Regions from separate parts of the Variovorax sp. 10L421 genome, predicted to be linked through region 1. Evidence: predicted binding sites of a transcription regulator. Region 1 holds the regulator's gene; the other holds the start of a gene.
What was found. The regulator HrcA, encoded in region 1, represses chaperone genes, less so after heat shock. The targets are predictions, from matches to a motif close to TTAGCACTCNNNNNNNNNGAGTGCTAA.

Region 1 (11,228 bases):
TGTCGTCGTCTTCCAGCGCCTGGCTGGCGCCCTGGGCTGCGTCGATCAGCGCTTGCGCGTTGGAGATGCGCGAGTGGTTGGTCGACAGCTCTTCCCATTCGTCGGCACCCGGCGCGAGCTTGGCGACTTCGGAGATCTGCCACTGCAGCCGTTCGCGTTCGCGCTGCAGCGAGTCTTGCGCCGAGCGCGCATGTTCGAGCGCCGAAAGCGCCTGCCGCCAGCCCTGCCATGCGGCGTCGAGCGCGTCAGTGCGCACGCCCGCGTAGGCGTCGAGCAGGCCGCGCACGGCTTCGGGCCGCGTCAGGCTCTGCCAGGCGTGCTGGCCGTGGATGTCGAGCAGACGGTCGCCGAGTTCGCGCAATTGCGTGGCCGTGGCCGGGCTACCGTTGATCCAGCCGCGGCTGCGGCCCTGCAGGTCGACGGTGCGGCGCAGCAGCAGCGCGTCGCCGGCCTCGAAGCCGCCCTCGTCGAGCCACGTGTCCAGGGCCGGGTCGGCGTTGAATTCGGCGCTCACGTCGAGCCGCTCGGCGCCTTCGCGCACGGCGCCCGCGTCGGCGCGGTTGCCCAGGGCCAGCTGCAGTGCGTCGATCAGGATGGATTTGCCCGCGCCGGTCTCACCGGTCAATACCGTGAAGCCGCCGGACAGGTCGAGTTCGAGTGATCGCACGATCACGAAGTCGCGCAGTGCGATGCGTCGCAGCGCCATTTCAGGAGCCCCCTTCGTTCCAATGAAGTTTCTTGCGCAGCGTGTCGAAATAGCTCCAGCCGCGCGGGTGCAGGAAGCGCACCCGGAAGTCGGAGCGGCGCACCACCACGCGGTCGCCGATCGCGAGCGAGGCCAGCGACTGCATGTCGAAATTGGCGCTGGCGTCGCGCCCGCCCACCAGCTCGATCACGATCTCGTCGGCATCAGGCAGCAGCACGGGACGGTTCGATAGGGTGTGCGGCGCGATCGGCACCAGCACCCAGCCCGGCACCGCTGGATGCAGCAGCGGCCCGCCTGCCGACAGCGCATAGGCGGTCGAGCCCGTGGGCGTGGCGATGATCAGGCCGTCGGCGCGCTGGTTGGCCACGAAATGGCGGCCCACCGACACGCGCAGCTCGACCATGCCGGAGGTGGCGCCGCGGTTCACGACCACGTCGTTCATCGCGAGCGCGTCGAACACCGAGGCGCCGTCGCGCACGACCTGTGCATGCATCAGGCTGCGGTGGTCCTCCTCGTACTCGCCGGCCAGCATCGGAATCAGCGTGGCCTGGTAGTTGTCGAGCGGGATGTCGGTGATGAAGCCGAGCCGGCCGCGGTTGATGCCGATCAGCGGAATGCCGTAGCTGGCGAGCTGCCGGCCGATGCCGAGCATGGTGCCGTCGCCGCCGACCACCAGGCCGAGGTCGCAGCGCTGGCCGATTTCCTCGACGCTCAGGGCTTCGTAGCGCGGATGGGCGGGGGCGCCGTCATCGTCGTCTTCGCAGGTCGAGCGCTCGACGAACACCGTGCAGCCTTGCGATTCGAGGAAGGTGCCGATGCCTTCCATGACGCCGTCGCGCGCATCCGCCTGCGCTCGGGCGCCGGAAGCCTGGTATTTGCCGATCAGGGCGACGTGACGAAAGCGAGAGGTCATATCTCACAAATTACAACACTAAAATCTTGCAATGCTGGACGACCGTGCCAAGTTGCTGCTCAAGACGCTCGTCGAGCGCTATATCGCCGACGGGCAACCCGTCGGCTCGCGAACGCTCTCGCGTTCGCCGGGGCTCGACCTGTCGCCCGCGACCATCCGCAACGTCATGTCCGACCTCGAGGCGCTGGGGCTGATTGCCAGCCCGCACACCTCGGCCGGCCGCATCCCCACGCACCGCGGCTACCGCCTCTTCGTCGACACCATGCTGACCGCCGAGCGCGAACAGATGAGCACGCCGAGCCTGGCGCCCGACCAGCCGCAGAAGGTGATCGCCAATGCGGCGAACCTGCTGTCGAACCTGTCGCAGTTCGTCGGTGTGGTGATGGCGCCGCGGCGCGCTTCTGTGTTCAAGCAGATCGAGTTCTTGCGGCTCTCCGAGCGGCGCCTGCTGGTCATCATCGTCTCGCCCGATGGCGACGTGCAGAACAGGGTGATCTTCCCGGAGGCCGACTATTCGCAGTCGCAACTGGTCGAGGCCTCGAACTACATCAATGCCCACTATGCGGGCCTGACCATCGAGCAGGTGCGCGATCGTCTCCAGTCCGAGATCGAGAAGCTGCGCGGCGAGATCGCCGCCCTGATGCAGGCTGCGGTGCAGGTCAGCTCCGAGGTGCTGACCGAGGCGCAGGAAGACGAAGTCGTGATCTCCGGCGAGCGCAACCTGCTGTCGGTGAGCGATTTCTCCAGCGACATGGGGCAACTGCGCCGCGCCTTCGAACTCTTCGAGCAAAAGGCCCAGCTGATGCGTCTGCTCGATGTGTCGAGCAAGGCCGAAGGCGTGCGCATCTTCATCGGCGGCGAAAGCCAGGTCGTGCCGTTCGAGGAGCTTTCCATCGTCAGTGCCAACTACGAGGTCGATGGGCAAGTCGTGGGCACGCTGGGCGTGATCGGACCGACGCGCATGCCCTATGAACGCATGATCCAGATCGTCGATATCACGTCGCGGCTGGTCGGCAATGCGCTGAGCCACCGCAAGTAGGGCGCTGCGGCGAATAGAATCGTGGCCAGTGGGCCGTTAGCTCAGTTGGTTAGAGCAGCGGACTCATAATCCGTTGGTCGATGGTTCAAGCCCATCACGGCCTACCACCCAATGCGCCGCAGCGGGGTCATTTCCCGTCGGCAAGGTACTTGCCCACCTCAAGTCACGCCGCCAGCCGGCCGCCACGTCGAGCATGGCGGCGGCGTGGGTCATCGCGGCTCAGATGTATGTCGATGCCAGGCCGCCGTCGACCGGGATGCTGGCGCCGCTGATCCAGCGCGCCTGATCGCTGCACAGCCACGCGATCACCGGCGCGATCTCGTCGGCGAAGCCGGGGCGCAGCATGCGGTGCGCATCGGCCTGCACCCGCTCCTGGCCGAGCATGCTCACGAAGTCGCCCAGGATCGGCGTGAAAACCGGCCCCGGCGCGACGCAGTTCATGCGCACGCCGTGTTCCAGAAACCATTTCTGCGACTGCGTGGCGCTCCAGACGATCAGCGCTTCCTTGAAGTACTGGTAGCAGGTCTCCTGCGGCACGGGATGGTCGCGCAGCCAATGGGCACCGGCCTCGAAGCCTTGCGCGGCGGCCAGGGCCTTGTGCGGCGCCAGTCGCTGCGGCCATTCGGCGCCGAGGATGGAGGCCACGTTGACGATGGAACCGCCGCGCGGGATGCGCGGCAGCGCCTGCTCGGTCAGATGGCGCAGGCCCAGGTAGTTGACGTCGGCGACCAGCTTCACGGGCGCCGTGCCGGGCACGCCGGCGATGTTGCACAGCGCGTCGAAGCGTTCGGGCAATTGCGCCACGGCCGCATCGATGGCGGCGACAGAACTCAGGTCGGCCTTGACGAAGCCGTCGAGCGTGAGGCTGGGGTCGTTGCGGTCCATGCCGATGACGCGGGCGCCGGCAAAGCGCGCGATGCGCACCACCTCGGCGCCGATGCCCGACGACACGCCGGTGACGACGATGGTTTTTCCTTCAAGCTGCATGAAATGTCTCCTTTGTGGATTCGGTCGCTGGCATTCAGAACGGATAGGCGTGCGCCGCCTGCTTGATGGTCAGCCACTGCCACTGGGTGTATTCCTCCCAGTCGGCCGGGCCGCCGACGCTGCTGCCGTTGCCGGCGATGCCGGGGCCGCCGAAGGGGTTGACGCACTCGTCGTTGACGGTCTGGTCGTTGATGTGGACCATGCCGGAGTTCAACTGCGCAGCCATTGCCATGGCACGTCCGATCGAGGGCGAGATCACCGCCGAGGCCAGGCTGCCCTGGTGGTTGTTGGCCAGGGCCACGGCCTCGTCGTCGGTCTTGAAGGTGATGATGTTGGCGACGGGGCCGAACACTTCCTCGTCGTACACGCGCATGCCGGCCTTCACGCCCGCCAGCACCGTGGGTTTGTAGAACAGGCCGTCGCTGCTGCCGCCGGCCAGCAACTGGGCGCCGGCCGCGATGCTGTCCTGCACGATGGCGTGCACCCGGTCGCGCTGCTTGGCGTCGATCAGCGGCCCCAGGGCCACTTGGCCGCTGGCGCCGTCGCCCACCGGCAGGTGCTGGGCCTTCTCGACCAGCCGCTGCGTGAAGGCGGTGGCGATGCTCTCGTGCACGATGATGCGATTGGTCGCCATGCAGATCTGCCCCTGGTGCAGGTAGGCGCCCCAGGCGGCGTTGCTGGCCGCGATGTCGAGGTTGGCGTCTTCCAGCACGATCAGCGAGTTGGCGCCACCCAGCTCCAGTGTCACCTTCTTCAGGTGGCGCCCCGCCAGTTCACCGATGCGCCGGCCCACCGCGGGCGAGCCGGTGAAGGCGATCATCGGCACGCGCGCATCGGTCACCAGCGCTTCACCGGCGGCGGCGTCGCCGGGTAGCACCTGCAGCAGACCGGGGGGCAGGCCCGCCTCTTCGAACACGCGGGCGATCATGAAGCCGCCGCTCACCGGTGTGCGCGAGTCGGGCTTGATCACCACGCCGTTGCCCGCCGCAAGAGCCGGCGCCACGGTTCGAAGGGTGAGGATGAGCGGAAAGTTGAAGGGCGAGATCACGCCCACCACGCCCCGCGGCACGCGCCGCGCCAGGCTGGTGGTGCCGCTCGCGCTCGGCAGGACCTGGCCCTGCGCCTGCAGGGGCATGGCCGCCGCCAGATGGCACAGGGTGATGGCCTCGCGCACCTCGTGCTGTCCCTTGGGCAGGATGGCGCCGGTCTCCCGAGCGACGTAGAGCGCCATCTCGTCGAAGTGCTGCTGGAACAGGGCCGCGGCCCGCAGGAGCACCGCGGCCTTCTCGCGCGGCGCAACCTGCACCCAGCTTTTCTGCGCTTGCGCCGCGGCGGCTGTGGCCAGCCCCACGTCCTGCGCATCGGCGATGCCGACGGCCGCCATCACCTGGCCCGTGGCCGGTTCGACGACGTCGCGCGCACCGCCTGCGGACGCGACCCACGCGCCGTTGAACACCTTGCCGGCCCAGGCTGCCGGGTCCAGGAACGCCGGTTTCTGCGAAACATCCATGACTCACCCCTTGCGAAAAAATTGATCGGCTGGCCGCGGGCGGAAATGTCCGCGGCACCCGCCTTCTTTTCGCAACGGGCGTACCAGCGGCGCCGCGGCGGGGTGGCTCAACGCCGCCGCGCGATGGTGTTTTCATTGGGAGATTAGGGGAATTCCCGAGGCTGTACTGGTTATTCGAAATAACTGGTTTACCCTGATCTGCAGTTTCACCAAATGATCAAAAATCGGCCGCTCGTTTCACCAAACGATGAGCTGAAAATTGACCAAAACCGCCAACTCGCCGTTCCCGGAGCGGATCTCACTGGCCGACGTGGCACGCGCCACCGGCGCCGCGCTGGGCCGTTTCGACGGCGCCGAAGCGACGCGTGCAATGAGCCGCTTCGAGGCCTCGCACGTGGGCAGCGAAGAGCATCCGACGATTGCCGACATCAGCGAGTGCCTGTTCTTTTCGCCCGGTGATGGCCGCATCTGGCTGCAGGATCAGCGCATGGTGCTTCTGCACACCGAGGCGCTGGGGTCTCTGCGACGCGAGCTCATCGACAGCCTGGGCCAGGAGAGCGCCCGTGGTCTCTTCACACGCGCGGGCTACGTCAGCGGCGCGCGCGATGCGCAGCTGGTGCGCAAGCATTGGCCCGACGCCGAACCGGCCGCCGCCGCCATGGCCGGCACCCGCCTGCATGCCCTGGAAGGCCTGGTGAAGGTCGAGCTGGTGCACGTGCGCTATGACCCCGAGACCTCGGACTACGAGGGTGAATTCATCTGGCACCACTCGATCGAAGACGACGAGCACATCGCGGCCTACGGCATCGGCGGCTCGCCGGCCTGCTGGATGCAGGTGGGTTATGCCACCGGCTACGTCAGCACGCTGTTCGGGCGGCTGGTGGTGTTCCGCGAAGTCGCCTGCCGCTCGATGGGCGAGAGCCAATGTCGCGTGATCGGCAAATCGGCCGAGCGATGGGACGATGTGGAAGAAGACATGCGCTACCTGCGCGCGCGTGACTTCGTCGGCGCGTCCCAGTACAGCGGCGTGGGCGGCGCGGAGCCGTGGGCCGCCGCGTTGCCCACGCCGCCGCGCAAGAACGACGCGATGGTGGGCGCATCGTCGGCTTTCAACGCGGCCTGCCACCTGCTGCATCGCGTCGCGCCAACCACGGCCACCGTGCTTTTCACCGGCGAGTCCGGCGTCGGCAAGGAAAAGTTCGCCAGCATGCTGCACAGCATCGGTCCGCGGCGCGACAAGCCCTTCGTCGCGGTGAACTGCGCGGCCATTCCGGAGACCCTGATCGAGTCCGAGCTGTTCGGCGTGGAGCGCGGCGCCTACACCGGCGCCGGCGCGGCGCGGCCGGGACGCTTCGAGCGCGCCCACGGCGGCACGCTGTTCCTGGACGAGATCGGCACGCTGAGCTACGCGGCCCAGGGCAAGCTGCTGCGCACGCTGCAGGAAGGCGAGGTCGAGCGCGTGGGTGGTACGCGCAGCATCCAGGTCGACACGCGCGTCGTCGCGGCCACCAACGTCGATCTGCGCCAGGCCGTGCGCGAGGGCAAGTTTCGCGACGACCTGTTTTTCCGACTGAACGTCTTTCCCATTCACCTGCCGCCGCTGCGCGAGCGGCGCGACGACGTGCCGCTCCTGATGAGCCATTTTCTTCGGCACTACGGCCGCAAGCACGGCCGCAAGGTCACCGGCTTCACGCAATCCGCCGTCAAGGCGCTTCTGAACTACGACTACCCCGGGAACATCCGCGAACTGCAGAACCTGATCGAGCGCGCCGTGATCGTCGCGCCAGAGGGGGCCCTGCTCGATGTTCACCACCTCTTCACGAGCGGCGAGACGCTGGACAAGAACGTGCTGTCGGTACGGCCGGATGGGCACTTGGCGGGCGGAGACGGCGTCCTGTTGCCGCGGTCCGTGCCCACAGGCCAAGCCATGGCGGACCGCGTCGGCTCCGGCTCATTGGGACAAGTGGAGGAGACGCTGATACGCCGTGCGCTGGAACAATGCGGGGGAAACCTCTCCGCGGCGGCGCGCGTGCTGGGTGTCACGCGCCCCCAACTGGCCTACCGTGCGCGCAAACATGGATGCCGATGATTGCGTATGCAGAGCCCGATCAGTCCGATGGACGCGCGCGTTTTTTCACGTATGCCGTCGCGACAACCTCAACTACCGGAGGCAAGCTTGAAATTTTCGATCTGTACCCTCGCGGCAGCCCTGGCGCTTTCTTTCACCGCACTGCAAGTTCTTGCTCAGACCAAGCCAGCGCGTGACGAGTTCTTCTGGCTCGGGGAGATCAACAAAGCCTCCGCAGTCATCAACATCGACGAAGGTTTGCTGGATCGGTCCATGGGGCCGCTGGTCTACTCCGGCATCACCAAGGTGTTGGTCGATGGGGGCAAGCCGGGGGGCAAGCGCCCAACGAACGTCATCACTTTCGAGCCATTGCTGATTGACGCCGTAGGCCCTCAGATCACTCTGCTGCATGCCGGCCGCTCGAGCCAGGACATGCTGGCGACGCTGCGCTCGGCCATCTTGCGCGACGACATGCTGGCTTTGGCCGAGCAGCTGAACAAGACGACCGGCACCCTGGTGAAGTTGGCGGACAAACACAAGGACACCATCGTTCCCAACTACACCAACGGCGTGGCCGCCCAGCCCAATAGCTATGGCCACTATCTACTGGGAATTGCGGCCGGCCTGGACCGCGACGCACAACGGATCCGCGAGGCCTATGTTCGGATCGACCGCTCGTCCATGGGCACCACGGTGCTCAACGGCACCAGTTGGCCGCTGAACCGCAAACGCATGGCGGATTACCTGGGTTTTGCAGCCACGGTAGACAACGCCTATGACGCATCTCAGGTCTCATCCGTAGACGAGCCCGTCGAAGCAGCTGCCATCGTCAGCGCCATCGCCCTGCATGCCGGCATGTTTGTCGAGGACGTCATGGCGCAATATTCCCAGGCTCGTCCCTGGATCTTGCTGCGCGAGGGAGGCGAAAACACCTATGTGTCCAGCGCCATGCCACAAAAGCGCAATCCGGGCCTGCTCAACAGCACTCGCCGCGACGCATCGACTACCTTGACGCTTGGCATCGGGGCAGCGCTTCTGGCACACAATATTCCGACAGGCATGAGCGATGCGAAGGACGCCAGGCCTACCAGCGCGATGATCCGCAGCGCCATCGGCGTGCTTGGCAACTGGGACAAGATCCTCGGGGCGCTGGTTGTCGATCCGGAGCGGGCACTGGAGGAGCTCAACAGCGATTGGACCGCCTCCCAGGAACTCGCCGACGTTCTGATGCGCAGGTACAAACTGCCTTTCCGTGTCGGGCACCACTTCGCTTCAGAAGTGGTGGAGTACGCCAAAGCCAAGAACATCAAGCCACTCGACTTCCCCTATGTGGAAGCACAACGCATCTATGCCGAAACGGTGAAAGGCGAGTTTGCAACTGCGCTGCCGATGTCCGAGGCGGAGTTTCGATCGTCGCTCGACCCTGCCGCTATCGTCAAGAACCGCCAGACCGCTGGAGGTCCGCAGCTGAAAGAGATGGACCGGATGTTGAGGGAGTCGACGAAGCGCGTTGCCGAGCAGGAGGCTTGGATCAACGCGCGCAGGGCGGATGTCTCGATCGCATTGGGACGGCTCGATTCGGCTTTTGAAAAACTGGGGGCGGGCCGCTAGTTCCGCTCACGCGTGTTCGCACCGGTCGGAACGCAGAAGCCTGCGGTCGACCGGCTCAACCCGTCATCGAACAAGGCACTGGCTGCGGCAAAGGTTCGCGCGCATGGCCGGCCTGGTCTTCGATCCCAAGGCCTCGACGCCGGCCGAACTCACGCAGCGCATGGCGGCGCAGACGGAGCTCCGGGCGCCGATCCTCCGCCTCGGGATGGATCAAGCAGTAGCTGCCGTCCCGCGCGCCCTTGCATCGCCTACTGCGCAGCAGGCTTCAAATAGATTTCGACACGGCGATTCTGCGTGCGGCCTTCTTCGGAGGCATTGCTTGCCACCGGCTGTGTCTGGCCTCGTCCTTCGGCGGTCAGGCGGGTGTTCGCCACACCGCGATCGGCCAGGTAGGTCGCCACGCTTTGCGCGCGGCGCTGCGACAGAGCCATGTTGTGGTCCGGATTGCCGGTGCTGTCGGTATGGCCGACTACGCGCGCGTTGATCCTGGGCTCCTGCGAAATGGTCTGGGCCACACCGTCGAGCACGCTTCGGAACGAAGGCTTGATGGTCGCGCTGTCGGTGTCGAACGTGACATTGCTGGGAATGTTGACCATCAGCGAGCCGTCCGGCTGATCGGTGATCTGCGTGCCGGTGCCGGCCGTCTGGCCACTGAGCTTGTTGCGGATGTTGGTCCAGTTGTAGCCCACGCCGGCGCCGACCGCCGCGCCAACCGCTGCGCCGATCGCCGTGCTCTTCTTGTCGTGCCCGATGAGATTGCCGACACCGGCGCCGACGACGGCGCCTGTACCGGTGCCAACGGCCGTGTGAGTCCCTTGTTCGGTTGCACAGCCTGCGGCGAGTCCAGCTGCGAGTGCGAGTGAGATCAGCCCGAGTTTCATAATGGTCCCTTTCAGTTGTTTCCGTTGGATCGACTGCCTTGGCTGATGCTTTGCCAAGCGCAAGCGCGATCTGGAGAAGACAACTCGCGCACGGAGACAAAGGCCGACAGGCGGAACCGCTTCTTTGACTGTTGGCCCAGACCAGGTTTGGCAATCGTGAAATAGGTCGCGCCTGGAACGGCTCGTTACAGGCTTTCATGCGTTCAGAAGGGCGGTGCTGAACTGCGGGGCTCAAGGAGGCTCCGACGCACGATCCACGGAGCGACTGCCTCGAGCCCATCAGGGCCCGCTGCCACCTGTTCGCGCCTGTTTCGGGAAATTCCTCGAAACACGCTATAATGGAAGGCTTAGCGGCTGTAGCTCAGTTGGATAGAGTACTTGGCTACGAACCAAGGGGTCGTGGGTTCAATTCCTGCCAGCCGCACCATCACTGAAAATGCCCGAAAGATTCTTCTTCCGGGCATTTTTCTTTTGTGCCTTCGCGATGGATCGACCGGTGAAGTCCGAAAGGTCGATAAAAGCGGGCTATAATTGCAAGCTGTGCGGCTGTAGCTCAGTTGGATAGAGTACTTGGCTACGAACCAAGGGGTCGTGGGTTCAATTCCTGCCAGCCGCACCACTACAAGAAAAGCCCGCAACGAAAGTTGCGGGCTTTTTTCATTTGGAGGATTTTGCGATGAGCAAGGCATTCACCAAGGAAACCGACTCCGACGGAGATGACGACAGTGCCGATGGCGCGTCACCTCCGCTGCCTGCAGGCAGCAAGAACTACATCACGCCCGAAGGCTATGCGCGCCTGCGCGACGAACTGCTGCAGCTGATGGACGAGGAGCGGCCCAAGATCGTCGAAACCGTGCATTGGGCGGCCAAGAACGGTGATCGCTCCGAGAACGGCGACTACCTCTACGGCAAGAAGCGCCTGCGCGAGATCGACCGCCGCATCCGCTTTCTCACCAAGCGCCTCGAAATCGCGGAGGTCACCGATCCCTCGGTGCACCACGGCCATGACCAGGTTTTCTTCGGCGCGACAGTTCGCTATGTCGATGAGACGGGTGACGAGCGCAGCGTCACCATTCTCGGCATCGACGAAGCGGAAAGCGCGAAATCGCAGGTCAGCTGGATCTCGCCGATTGCGCGGGCACTGCTCAAGTCGCGCGAGGGCGATGTGGTGAAGCTTGTGACGCCCGGCGGGGCGCACGAAGTCGAGATTCTGTCGGTGAGCTATCCGGCGCCGCGCCCAGCGGCGGCGTAGCAGTCCTCAGTCAGGAGGCTGGAACCGTCCTGGAGGCGGTCAGCACCGACGCGGTACGCCGGGCCGCGCGCAGCACCGCATCCAGGTGCGTGCGGTCGCGCACGGCGATCACGAAGCGCAGGTCGGTCGAGTCCTGCGGGGTCTCGTCGGCCATTTCCACGTGTGTGATGTCGGCTTCCGCATCGGCCAGCGTGGCGGCGACGCGCGCCAGCACGCCCTTGTCGTTGCGCACGGTGATGACCACCCCGGTCTCGAAGGCAC
Region 2 (11,228 bases), on a different contig from region 1:
CTGCCGCAGTTGCCGGCGGACTGCCGCTTCCTTCATTTCGGCTCGATCTCGCTGCTGCAGGAGCCGGCGGCCACGCGCATTGCCGAGCTGGTCACGGCCAACGCGGGCCGCCGCGTGATCGTGTTCGATCCGAACGTGCGGCCCAGCCTCATTCCCGACATGGCCGCCTACCGCGAGCGCATGACGGACTGGCTGGCCATGGCCGACCTGGTCAAGCTCAGCGACGAAGATGCCGAACTGCTGGCCCCCGGCCGGCCGGTCGATGCACTGGCGGCGGATTGCCTGCAGGCCGGCGCGCACGCCGTGGTCGTCACGCGCGGCGGCGCGGGCGCCACGCTCTGGCGCACGGGGCACGCGCCGCTCGCCGTGGCGGCGCCCCGCGTCAAGGTGGTCGACACCATCGGCGCGGGCGACACCTTCACGGCCGGGCTCTCGGTGGCGCTGCTCGCGCACGGCGTCGAGCACCCGGCCCAGCTCGGCGAGCTGGGCGACGACGCCTGGCGCGAGGTGATGCGCTTCGCCGCCACGGCCGCCGCCCTCAACTGCACCCGCGAAGGCGCCGATCCACCCACGCTCGAAGCGGTTCACGCCGCGCTGGCGCAGGAAGACAATGGGGCCGTCGCTTCCCGGTCCTGACCCGTGCTGCCATGACAACGTCCACACGCAAACGCTCGATTCCCCGTCAGCGCCAACCCGAGCTGGAGCGCGATATTGCGCGCTCCCCGTCGCTGGGCTACGAGGCCCCCGAAACCGGCCTGGTGCGCTGCCTGGCGCACGGCTTCCCGAGCCCGCTGGTGCGATGGCATTTCCATGAAGACTACGAGCTGCACCTGATCACCGAGACCTCGGGCAAGGCCTTCATAGGAGACTGGATCGGGCCGTTCCAGCCCGGACACCTCGTGCTCTGCGGGCCCCGGCTGCCGCACAACTGGATTTCGCTCGACGTGCCCGAAGGCGGCGCCGCTGGGCGCGACCGGGTGATCCAGTTCCGCCACGAGCCGATCGAGCACGCCGCGGCCGAGATTCCCGAGCTGCGCGAAGTGATGCAGCTGCTCGAACGTGCGCGGCACGGCATCGAGTTCTTCGGCATGTCGCAGCAGGCGCAGACGCACTGGGACAACATCAAGGCCGCGCGCGGCGTGCGCCGGCTCGGACGGTTCCTCGAGTTCATGGCCGACCTCGCGCAATGCACCGACTACCGGCTGCTGTCGAGCGTGCAGATGCAGGGCGCCCAGGGCATCGAGGGCGATGCGCAGGTCGACCAGATCAACGACATCGTCAACCGCATCACCAGCAACATGGCGGAGTCGATCTCGATGTCGGACGTGGCGGCCGAACTGGGTATGAGCGAGAGCCGCTTCAGCCGCTTCTTCCGGCGCTCCACCGGCAACAGCTTCACCGACTTCGTCAACCGCGTGCGTATCAACAGCGCCTGCCACCTGCTGATGCAGACCGATCACTACGTGACCGACATCTGCTACCAGGTTGGCTTCAACAATGTGGCGAATTTCAATCGACGTTTTCTTGAAATCAAGGGAATGACGCCGAGCGAATTCCGAAAGCAGGCAGACACCCGCTTCGGCGGCGGCATCTCTTCCTAGACAAAGCCAGGGGGTCCATCTTGTACCTGGGACTCGACCTCGGCACGTCCGAGCTCAAGGCGCTGCTGCTCGCCGACGACCACCGCATCGTCGGCGTGGCCCGCGCGCCGCTCGCGGTCGAACGGCCGCGGCCGCTGTGGTCGGAGCAGGCGCCGCAGCAGTGGTGGCATGCGCTCGAGGAGGTGATGCGTGCGCTCGGCAAGTCGCATCCCGAGGAACTCGCGGCGGTGCGCGCCATCGGCCTGTCGGGACAGATGCACGGTGCCACGCTGCTCGATGCGGCGGGCGAGGTGCTGCGCCCTGCGATTCTCTGGAACGACGGCCGCAGCGGTGCGCAGTGCGAGGCGCTTGCGCGCGCCGTGCCGAGGCTCGGCGAGATCGCGGGCAACCTCGCGATGCCGGGGTTCACCGCGCCCAAGCTGTTGTGGGTGCGCGAGCACGAGCCTGAAATCTTCGGCCGTGTGGCGCGCGTGCTGCTGCCCAAGGACTGGCTGCGCTTCATGCTCAGCGGCGAGGCGGTCAGCGAGATGTCCGATGCGGCGGGCACGCTGTGGCTCGATGTGGGTGCGCGCGACTGGTCCGACGAACTGCTGGCGGCCACAGGCCTCACGCGCGCGCACATGCCGCGGCTGGTCGAAGGCAGCGAGATGTCGGCGCAGCTCAAACCCGAACTGGCGGCGCGCTGGGGCGTGGGCCGCGCCAGCGTGGTGATCGCCGGCGGTGCCGGCGACAACGCGGCCAGCGCCGTCGGCATGGGCCTCGTCGAGCCGGGGCAGGGATTCGTGTCACTCGGCACCTCGGGCGTCGTGTTCGTCTCGACCGACCGCTTCCTGCCGAACCCCGCGCAGGCGATGCACGCCTTTTGCCATGCGCTGCCGGGGCGGTGGCACCAGATGTCGGTGATGCTCTCGGCTGCGAGCGCGGTGAGTTGGGCCGCAAAGACTTTCAGGTTCGCGGACGAGGCCGCGCTGCTCGAAGCGGCGGCGTCCGTCCCGCTGGCACAGCGCGAGGGCTGCCCGCTGTTCCTGCCGTACCTCTCCGGCGAGCGCTCGCCGCACAACAACCCCAACGCGCAGGGCGTGCTGTTCGGCCTCACGCACGCACACGGGCCAGCGGAAATCGCGTACGCCGTGGTCGAGGGCGTGAGCTTCGGCCTGCGCGACGGCTTCGATACCCTGCGGCTGCCGGCCGGGATGCCGCTGCGCGACGTGGCGCTGGTGGGCGGCGGTGCGCGCAGCGTGTGGTGGGGGCAGCTGCTGGCCGACATCTTCGGCGTGCCGCTCACGCTCTATGCGGGCGGCGAGACGGGTGGCGCACTGGGTGCGGCGCGGCTGGCGTGGTTGGCGGATGGGGGCTCGGTGGCCGAGGTTTGCACGCTGCCGCCTGTGAAGCAGAAGCTGGTTGCCTCGACCGAAGTAGCCAATGTCCACAGGACGAGGCATGCGCGCTTCCAGGCGCTCTACAAGGCGGTGCAGGCGCAATTCCAGTAGCAGAGCGATCACGACCGCCCATGAAAAAAGCCCGGCGCAAGCCGGGCTTCTTTCATTTCGCGAGACACCGCGGATCCGGCTCTGCCGGTCCGCAGGTGTCGCCCCCGGTTGGGGGGTAGGCGTAGCGGACACGAAGTGCCGCGCAGCCTGGGGGCGAGCCAATTACATGCCCATGCCGCCCATGCCACCCATGCCGCCCATGTCGGGCATGCCACCGCCGGCAGCGCCTTCGTCCTTGGGTGCGTCAGCAACCATGGCTTCGGTCGTCAGCAGCAGCGAGGACACCGAAGCGGCGTTCTGCAGTGCGGTGCGCGTGACCTTCGTCGGGTCCAGGATGCCCAGCTCGAGCATGTCGCCGTACGTGTCGTTCGCAGCGTTGAAGCCGTAGTTGCCCTTGCCGGCCAACACAGCGTTCACCACCACCGAGGCTTCGCCGCCGGCGTTGTTCACGATTTCGCGCAGGGGTGCTTCGATGGCCTTGAGCACCAGCTTGACGCCGGCGTCCTGGTCGGCGTTGTCGCCCTTGATCGAGTCGCCCACGGCTTGCTTGGCACGCAGCAGAGCCACGCCGCCGCCAGCCACAACGCCTTCTTCCACTGCAGCGCGGGTAGCGTGCAGGGCGTCTTCGACGCGAGCCTTCTTTTCCTTCATTTCGACTTCGGTGGCGGCGCCAACCTTGATCACGGCAACACCGCCGGCCAGCTTGGCCACGCGCTCTTGCAGCTTTTCACGGTCGTAGTCGCTCGTGGCTTCTTCGATCTGCACGCGCACTTGCTTCACGCGGGCTTCGATGTCGCCAGCGGCGCCAGCGCCGTCGATGATGATCGTGTTTTCCTTGCCCACTTCGATGCGCTTGGCTTGACCCAGGTCGGCCAGCGTCACCTTTTCGAGCGTCAGGCCCACTTCCTCAGCGATGACCTTGCCGCCCGTCAGGATGGCGATGTCTTCCAGCATGGCCTTGCGGCGGTCGCCGAAGCCAGGTGCCTTCACAGCCACGACCTTCAGGATGCCGCGGATCGTGTTCACGACCAGCGTAGCCAGGGCTTCGCCCTCGACTTCTTCGGCAATGATCAGCAGCGGACGGCCAGCCTTGGCGACTTGTTCCAGCGTGGGGAGCAGGTCGCGGATGTTGCTGATCTTCTTGTCGAACAGCAGCACGAAGGGGTTGTCCAACAGCGCCGATTGCTTCTCGGGGTTGTTGATGAAGTAGGGCGACAGGTAGCCGCGGTCGAACTGCATGCCTTCGACGACGTCGAGTTCGCTGTCCAGCGACTTGCCGTCTTCCACGGTGATCACGCCTTCCTTGCCGACCTTGTCCATCGCGTCAGCGATGAGCTTGCCGATGGTTTCGTCGCTGTTGGCCGAGATCGAGCCGACTTGAGCGATTTCCTTCGACGTGGTGGTGGGCTTGGAAGCCTTCTTCAGCTCGGCGACCAGGGCCGTCACGGCCTTGTCGATGCCGCGCTTCAGGTCCATCGGGTTCATGCCGGCAGCCACCAGCTTGAAACCTTCGCGAACGATGGCTTGTGCCAGCACGGTCGCGGTGGTGGTGCCGTCACCGGCGTTGTCCGAAGTCTTGGAAGCCACTTCCTTCACGAGCTGCGCGCCCATGTTCTGGAGCTTGTCCTTGAGTTCGATTTCCTTGGCGACCGACACACCGTCCTTGGTGACGGTGGGGGCGCCGAACGAGCGCTCGAGCACCACGTTGCGGCCCTTGGGGCCCAGGGTCACCTTGACTGCGTTGGCCAGGATGTTCACACCCTCGACCATGCGTGCGCGGGCTTCACCGCCGAAGACTACGTCTTTTGCTGCCATGTTTGTTTACTCCGAATGGGATATTTGAATTACTTCTCGACGACCGCGAACAGGTCGTCTTCCTTCATGACCAGCAGTTCGTCGCCGCCGACCTTGACGGTCTGGCCGCTGTACTTGCCGAACAGGACGCGGTCGCCGACCTTGACAGTCAGTGCGGCCAGCTCGCCCTTGTCGTTGCGCTTGCCCGGGCCCACGGCCAGGACTTCACCCTGATCGGGCTTTTCAGCGGCTGCGTCGGGGATGACGATGCCGGAGGCGGTCTTGGTTTCGCTGTCAACACGCTTGACGATCACGCGATCGGCCAAAGGACGAAGTTTCATTGCATCTCCTGGATGTATGGATAAGAAACGGATTTGTGGTCGGGTGCCGGACCGGAGGCCGGCAGCCCATCGACTGGAAGCGAGGCTGTTAGCACTCATCAGCAGCGAGTGCTAATCATAAGGGCAATCGGCGGGCTTTCAAGGGGTTCTGCAGCCGCCTACAACTGGTCCGTAGGCACAAACCACGAGAACAGCAGCAGCTGCAGCCGCGTCAGCATGCTCGAATCCGGTTCGCTGTCGAGCACCTCGTTGTGGACGTCGCCGGTGCCGATCCACTGGACGTTCTGGCCGTCGGGCTTGAGCACCACGCGGTAGACGCCCTCGATGTCGTCGAGCTCGTAGGCGAATAGCAGCGCCTGCGTCAGGTCGAAGCTTCGCACGGCTATGCCGAATTCGGTGTTCAGCCGGGCGGAACGCGGGTCGAGGTTCATGGAGCCGAGCAGCACCCACTGGCGGTCGACCAGTGCCAGCTTGGCATGCAGGCGGCCGCGGGCCTTCTTGAGCAGGTCGCGGAACTGGCCGCTGCGCCGCAGCTGCCGGGTGCTGACTTCGTACAGGTTCACGCCCAGCTTGAGCATGTCGACGCGGTAGCGGTTGTAGTTGATGTTGACCAGCGGCTCGTCGCTGTCGGCCAGCGAATTGGTGATGACGGTGATGTTCACACCGTGCTCACGCCCCATGCGGATGCGTTCCATGCCCTCGTCGCCTGGAATGAAGTAGGGCGAGATCACCACCACGTTCGACCTGGCCGTGGCCAGCATCTCGTGGAAGCGCTGTGCCAGCGGCTCCATGGGTTGCGCCATGACGCCCAGCGCCTTGTTGGGACTGTCGGCGGAGGCGTGGGCCTCGGCGCGCATCCACTTGGCCTCGTCGATTCGGGCAAGCTGGGCGCCCAGCGGCAGGTCGCCGAGCAGGTCGGTGGGAGGCAGCGGGTCGGGCGGCGGTGCGTGGGCCGGGGAGGTTGCTTCCTCGAAATCGGCTTTCAGCGCCTGCGGCGTGCTGCTGGTGCCGGCCACCCGCTGCAGGGGGTAGACCACGTCGCTGTTCCAGTAGGTGTCGAAGATGGCGGCTGACTCGGGGACCACCGGGCCGACCAGCAGCAGCTCGAAATCGATGAAGTTCGCGCTCTCGCTGCGCAGGAAATACTCGTCGGCCAGGTTGCGGCCGCCCGCGATGGCCATGGCGCCGTCGGCCACGAACAGCTTGTTGTGCATGCGGTGGTTGAGGCGCCGGAAGTCGGTGAAGAACTCCAGCCACCGCCCCGACGAGTGGTCGCGCGCGTTCACGAACGGGTTGAACAGCCGGATCTCGGCATTGGGCTCGGCGGCGAGGCCGAGCAGCAGGCGGTCCATGCCGGCCGTGTAGAAGTCGTCGAGGAGCAGCCGCACGCGCACGCCGCGCCGGGCGGCATTGCGCATTTCGCGCAGCAGCAGGCGGCCGGTCTTGTCGTTGCCGAGCTGGTAGGTCTGGATGTCGAGCGACGACTTCGCGCGCCGCATCAGCTCCAGCCGGGCGTCGAGCGCAAAAGAGGCCTCGATCAGCGGCCGCATGCTGCTCAGGCCGTCGGGCGGGGAGTCGAGGCTGACGGCGGCGCGGCCGAGCTCGGTGGCGGGCGAGGCCGCAATCGCCAGGGTGGGCGATTCAGGCGTGCGCGGTGGGAGCCCCGCGCAGCCGGCCAGCGCAATGGCAGCCGCGAGGACCATCAGCCGCAGAGCCGGACCGCTCAGTGCGGGAAACAGAAAGGCGATGAGCTTGAGCATGAGGGCTTGCCAACGCACGGGAAGCGTGCGGGCGGCATGGTAGCCGGTTCGCCCTGGACCCGCAGACGCAATTCCGCAACGTAACACCCTTCATCGGAGCGGTGATTGGGGAGGCACAAATAAGTCACGCAATAAAATGCGAATCATTCTTAATAATATTTGTAATGAGGCCGGGATGAAGAGGTTGGAGGCGCGGCGCAAGGCTGCATCGGTGCTGATAGGGTGTCTGGCGATCTGCACACAGCGCGAGGTGCTGGCCCAGGCGACGAATGCGGGCTCGCTGCCGGAAGTACGGGTCGACGCGAATGCCGAAACCGAGACGGCGACCACGCCGGTGATCGGCTACCGCGCGAAAAATGCGGTCACCGCCACCAAGACCGACACGCCGCTGTCTGAAACGCCTCAGTCCGTGACCGTGATCACGCGCGACCAGATGGTCGACCAGGGCGCGGCCAATGTACAGGACGCGCTCAACTACGCGGCCGGCGTACGTTCCGATGCCTACGGACTCGATTCCCGCACCGACTCCGTGCGGGTGCGCGGCGCCTATCCCGACGTCTACCTCGACGGCCTGCGCCAGGCCTACGGCTACTACACCAGCACCACCCGCACCGAGCCCTACACGCTGGAGCGCCTCGAAGTGCTGCGCGGCCCCTCGGGCATGCTGTTCGGCGCCGGCACGGCCGCCGGCGTGGTCAACATGGTCAGCAAGCGGCCGCTGCAGGAGGCCCAGCGCGAAGTGGGCGTGCAGTTTGGCAGCTTCGGCCGCAAGCAGATCCAGGCCGACCTCACCGGCCCGCTGAACGCCGACGGCTCACTGTCGTACCGCCTGATCGCGCTGCAGCGCAAGTCCGGCACGCAGGTCGACCACGTGCCCGACGACCGCAGCGTGATTGCGCCCTCGCTGACCTGGCGGCCCAATGCCATGACCTCGCTGACGCTGCAGGGCCTCTGGCAGAAGGACAAGAGCGGCAGCAGCTCGCAGTTCCTGCCGTGGGAGGGCACCTTGCTGCCGAACCCGAACGGACGCCTGCCGAGCAGCCGCTTCATCGGCGAGCCGGGCGACTACTACGACAGCGAGCGCAAGACCTTCGGCTGGCAGTTCGAGCACAAGTTCGACGACAGCTGGACCTTCCGCCAGAACTTCCGCTACGCGCGCAACGAAAACGACAACCGCTACCACTACGGCAGTTCGTTCAGCGGATTCGACAGCTGGTCCACCGACCCGGTCTTCAAGCGCGTGCTCGGCCGCTACTACGACAGCCAACTGACCCGCAATCGCACGCAGACGCTCGACAACCACGTCGAGGGCCGCTTCCAGACCGGCGCGCTGAAGCACACGCTGCTCGTGGGCGCGGACTTCGCGCGCCAGCGCGAGAACGTCTGGGGCGGCACCACCTTCGACACCATCGACGTCTACGCGCCGGTCTACGGCCATCTCGACGAGCCCGTGCGCGATGCGAGGCCGCGCACCCGCCAGCGACAGACGGGCGTCTACCTGCAGGACCAGGTCAGGCTCGACAACTGGATCTTCGTGGCGGGCCTGCGGCAAGACAGGGCCGTGTCCAGTGCCGCGGGAAGCAACGAGGAAAAGAGCAGCGCCACCACCAAGCGCTTCGGGCTGATGTACGCCTCGCCGTCGGGATGGTCGCCGTACCTGAGCTACAGCGAGTCGTTCACGCCGCAGTCGCCGCGCGAAGGCCGCATCTTCACGCCGTTGCGCGGCGAGCAGTGGGAAGCCGGCGTCAAGTACGAGCCCAGGGACCGCGCCCTGGCCTTCAGCGCAGCGGTGTACGACCTGCGCGAGAAGAACCAGATCGTCGAGGAGCAGCCCAACGTGTTCTCGCAGCGCGGCCTGACGAAGACGAAGGGCGTGGAACTCGAGGCCAAGGGCTCGGCCGGCCCGAACCTCGACCTGATCGCCCACTACAACTACACCGATGCCGACGCGCAGATCGAAGGCCTGCCCAAACACCAGGCCAGTTTCTGGGCGAAGTACAGGTTTTCCATCGGCGGCGTGAACGGTTTTTCCGCCGGCGCCGGCGTGCGCCTGATGAGTTCGTTTCGCGACACGCAGTTCGGCACCGGTCCGCGCGTGCCGGGCATCGCGCTGGCCGACCTCGTGTTCGCCTATGAGACCGACCGCTGGCGCTATGCGCTCAACATCAACAACGTGACCGACAAGATCTACTTCAGCACCTGCCTGTCGCGCGGCGACTGCTGGTATGGCTCGCGCCGCAACATCGTCGCGAGCGCGACCTATCGCTTCTAGAACACGACCTTCAGGAACAGCCCCCACATGAACAGCCGAAAAATCAAGACCTGGGCCTGGGTGCACAAGTGGAGCAGCCTCGTGTGCACGGTGTTCATGCTGCTGCTGTGCATCACGGGCCTGCCGCTGATCTTCCATCACGAGATCGGCCATCTGCTGGGCACCGAGGTCGAGGCGCCGAAGATGCCCGCGGGCGCGCCGCGCGTGAGTCTCGACCGCGTGCTCGACATCGCGAAGTCGAAGCACCCCGGCCGCGTGGTGCAGTTCGTCTCACAGCCCGAGGACGACGACGGCCTGTGGTTCGTCACGCTCACGCCCACGCCGCAAGCCACGGAGGACTTCAAGTCGGTCGCGATCGACGCGCGAACGGGCGAGGTGCTCGCGCAGCCGAAGTTCGACGAGGGCTTCATGTACGTGATGTTCAAGCTGCACGTCGACTTGTTCGCGGGATTGGCGGGCAAGCTCTTCCTCGGCTTCATGGGCCTGCTGCTGCTGGTGGCCATCGTCTCGGGCGTGGTGCTGTATTCACCCTTCATGCGCAAGCTCGACTTCGGCACGGTGCGGCGCGAGAAGCGCCCGCGCCTGAAGTGGCTCGACCTGCACAACCTGCTTGGCATCGTCACGCTGGTGTGGCTGTTCGTGGTGGGCTCCACGGGCATGATCAACACCTGGGCCGACCTGCTCATCAAGTACTGGCAGCACGACCAGCTCAGTTCGCTGCTCGCGCCCTACAAGAACGAACCCATCGTGGCGGTGAACGAGCGTGCCTCGGTGCAGCGCTCGATGGACGCCGCGATGCAGAAGACGCCCGGCATGAAGCTGTCGTTCATTGCCTTCCCCGGCACATCGTTCTCGAGCCCGCACCACACGACCTTCTTCGTGCGTGGCAACGAGCCCTTCACATCGAAGCTGTTCCAGCCGGTGCTGGTCGATGCCAAGACAGCGGAGGTGACTGCGGTGCCGAAGCTGCCCTGGTACCTCATGGCGCTGCTGGTGTCGCAGCCGCTGCACTTCGGCGACTACGGCGGCATGCCGATGCAGATCATCTGGGCGCTGCTCGACGTAGCGACCATCATCGTGCTGGGCAGCGGGTTGTACCTGTGGCTCAAGCGGGGCAACCCCGTGCCCGCGTCCCCGAGGGCCGCGGCGCATGAAGCGCGCGTCTCCGGCGGCACTGCACAACCCGAGCCGGCATCGGCCATGAAGGTGCAGGCATGACGCAGCACCGGAGCTTCTGGCGCATGTGGGGCTGGCCGACGGTGCTGGGCCTGCTGACGACCTTCGGGCTGATCTCGGCGCTCTTCAGCGACGGCGGGCTGGGCGACGTCCTGGCCTGGATCACGCTGGGCATCCCGGTCGTGGTGGGTGCCTGGCATGCCTGGCGCAAGGCGCCGGCCCGCTAGTTTTCCCTGAGAGTCGCGCCACCGCGACATGCGCGGCCGGCATGCCGAAGCAGAATCGGCGCGATGAAACTTGCGCCCGTCGCCGCCGCCTGCCTTCTCTTGCTGGGTGTTCCGCTGGCCGCGCAGGCCCAGCAGGAGCCGCCGGCCGATCCAGGCGCCAGCGGCGCGCGCCTGCGCGAGATCACCGTCTCCACGCCGCGCGGCGAGGTTGCGCCCTTCAACGTGCCCGGCTCGGTCGACCGCGTCGACGGCGACGAGGTGCGCGACAGCCGCCTGCAGGTCAACCTCTCCGAAAGCCTGGGCGCGGTGCCGGGGCTGCAGGTGCAGAACCGGCTGAACTACGCGCAGGACCTGCAGCTGTCCATCCGCGGCTTCGGTGCGCGCTCGACCTTCGGCGTGCGCGGCGTGCGGCTCTATGTCGATGGCATTCCTGCGACCTTGCCCGATGGACAGGGGCAGACCTCGAACATCGACATCGGCTCGCTGGACCGCGTCGAGATCCTGCGCGGGCCGTTCTCCGCGCTGTACGGCAACTCCTCGGGCGGTGTGCTGCAGGCGTTCACCGCC

Region 2: the regulator HrcA is predicted to act here: its motif matches at 5,315-5,341, upstream of AC1DFC_RS15490 (co-chaperone GroES).

What each region holds. Positions count from the first base shown of each region.
Region 1 is NZ_JBFTJJ010000035.1:16,801-28,028, reverse strand. It holds gene recN (DNA repair protein RecN) at 1-706, opposite strand, end outside; gene AC1DFC_RS27795 (NAD kinase) at 708-1,619, opposite strand; gene hrcA (heat-inducible transcriptional repressor HrcA) at 1,651-2,658, shown strand; tRNA gene AC1DFC_RS27785 (tRNA-Ile) at 2,689-2,765, shown strand; gene AC1DFC_RS27780 (coniferyl-alcohol dehydrogenase) at 2,878-3,645, opposite strand; gene AC1DFC_RS27775 (benzaldehyde dehydrogenase) at 3,680-5,155, opposite strand; gene AC1DFC_RS27770 (sigma 54-interacting transcriptional regulator) at 5,526-7,244, shown strand; gene AC1DFC_RS27765 (lyase family protein) at 7,332-8,834, shown strand; gene AC1DFC_RS27760 (YiaD family glycine zipper/OmpA-like lipoprotein) at 9,083-9,715, opposite strand; tRNA gene AC1DFC_RS27755 (tRNA-Arg) at 10,066-10,142, shown strand; tRNA gene AC1DFC_RS27750 (tRNA-Arg) at 10,258-10,334, shown strand; gene greB (transcription elongation factor GreB) at 10,392-10,967, shown strand; gene AC1DFC_RS27740 (RelA/SpoT family protein) at 10,978-11,228, opposite strand, start outside.
Region 2 is NZ_JBFTJJ010000010.1:141,385-152,612, reverse strand. It holds gene AC1DFC_RS15510 (carbohydrate kinase family protein) at 1-636, shown strand, start outside; gene AC1DFC_RS15505 (AraC family transcriptional regulator) at 648-1,601, shown strand; gene xylB (xylulokinase) at 1,622-3,091, shown strand; gene groL (chaperonin GroEL) at 3,254-4,906, opposite strand; gene AC1DFC_RS15490 (co-chaperone GroES) at 4,936-5,226, opposite strand; gene AC1DFC_RS15485 (phospholipase D family protein) at 5,385-6,986, opposite strand; gene AC1DFC_RS15480 (TonB-dependent siderophore receptor) at 7,162-9,258, shown strand; gene AC1DFC_RS15475 (PepSY-associated TM helix domain-containing protein) at 9,286-10,476, shown strand; gene AC1DFC_RS15470 (hypothetical protein) at 10,473-10,661, shown strand; gene AC1DFC_RS15465 (TonB-dependent receptor) at 10,725-11,228, shown strand, end outside.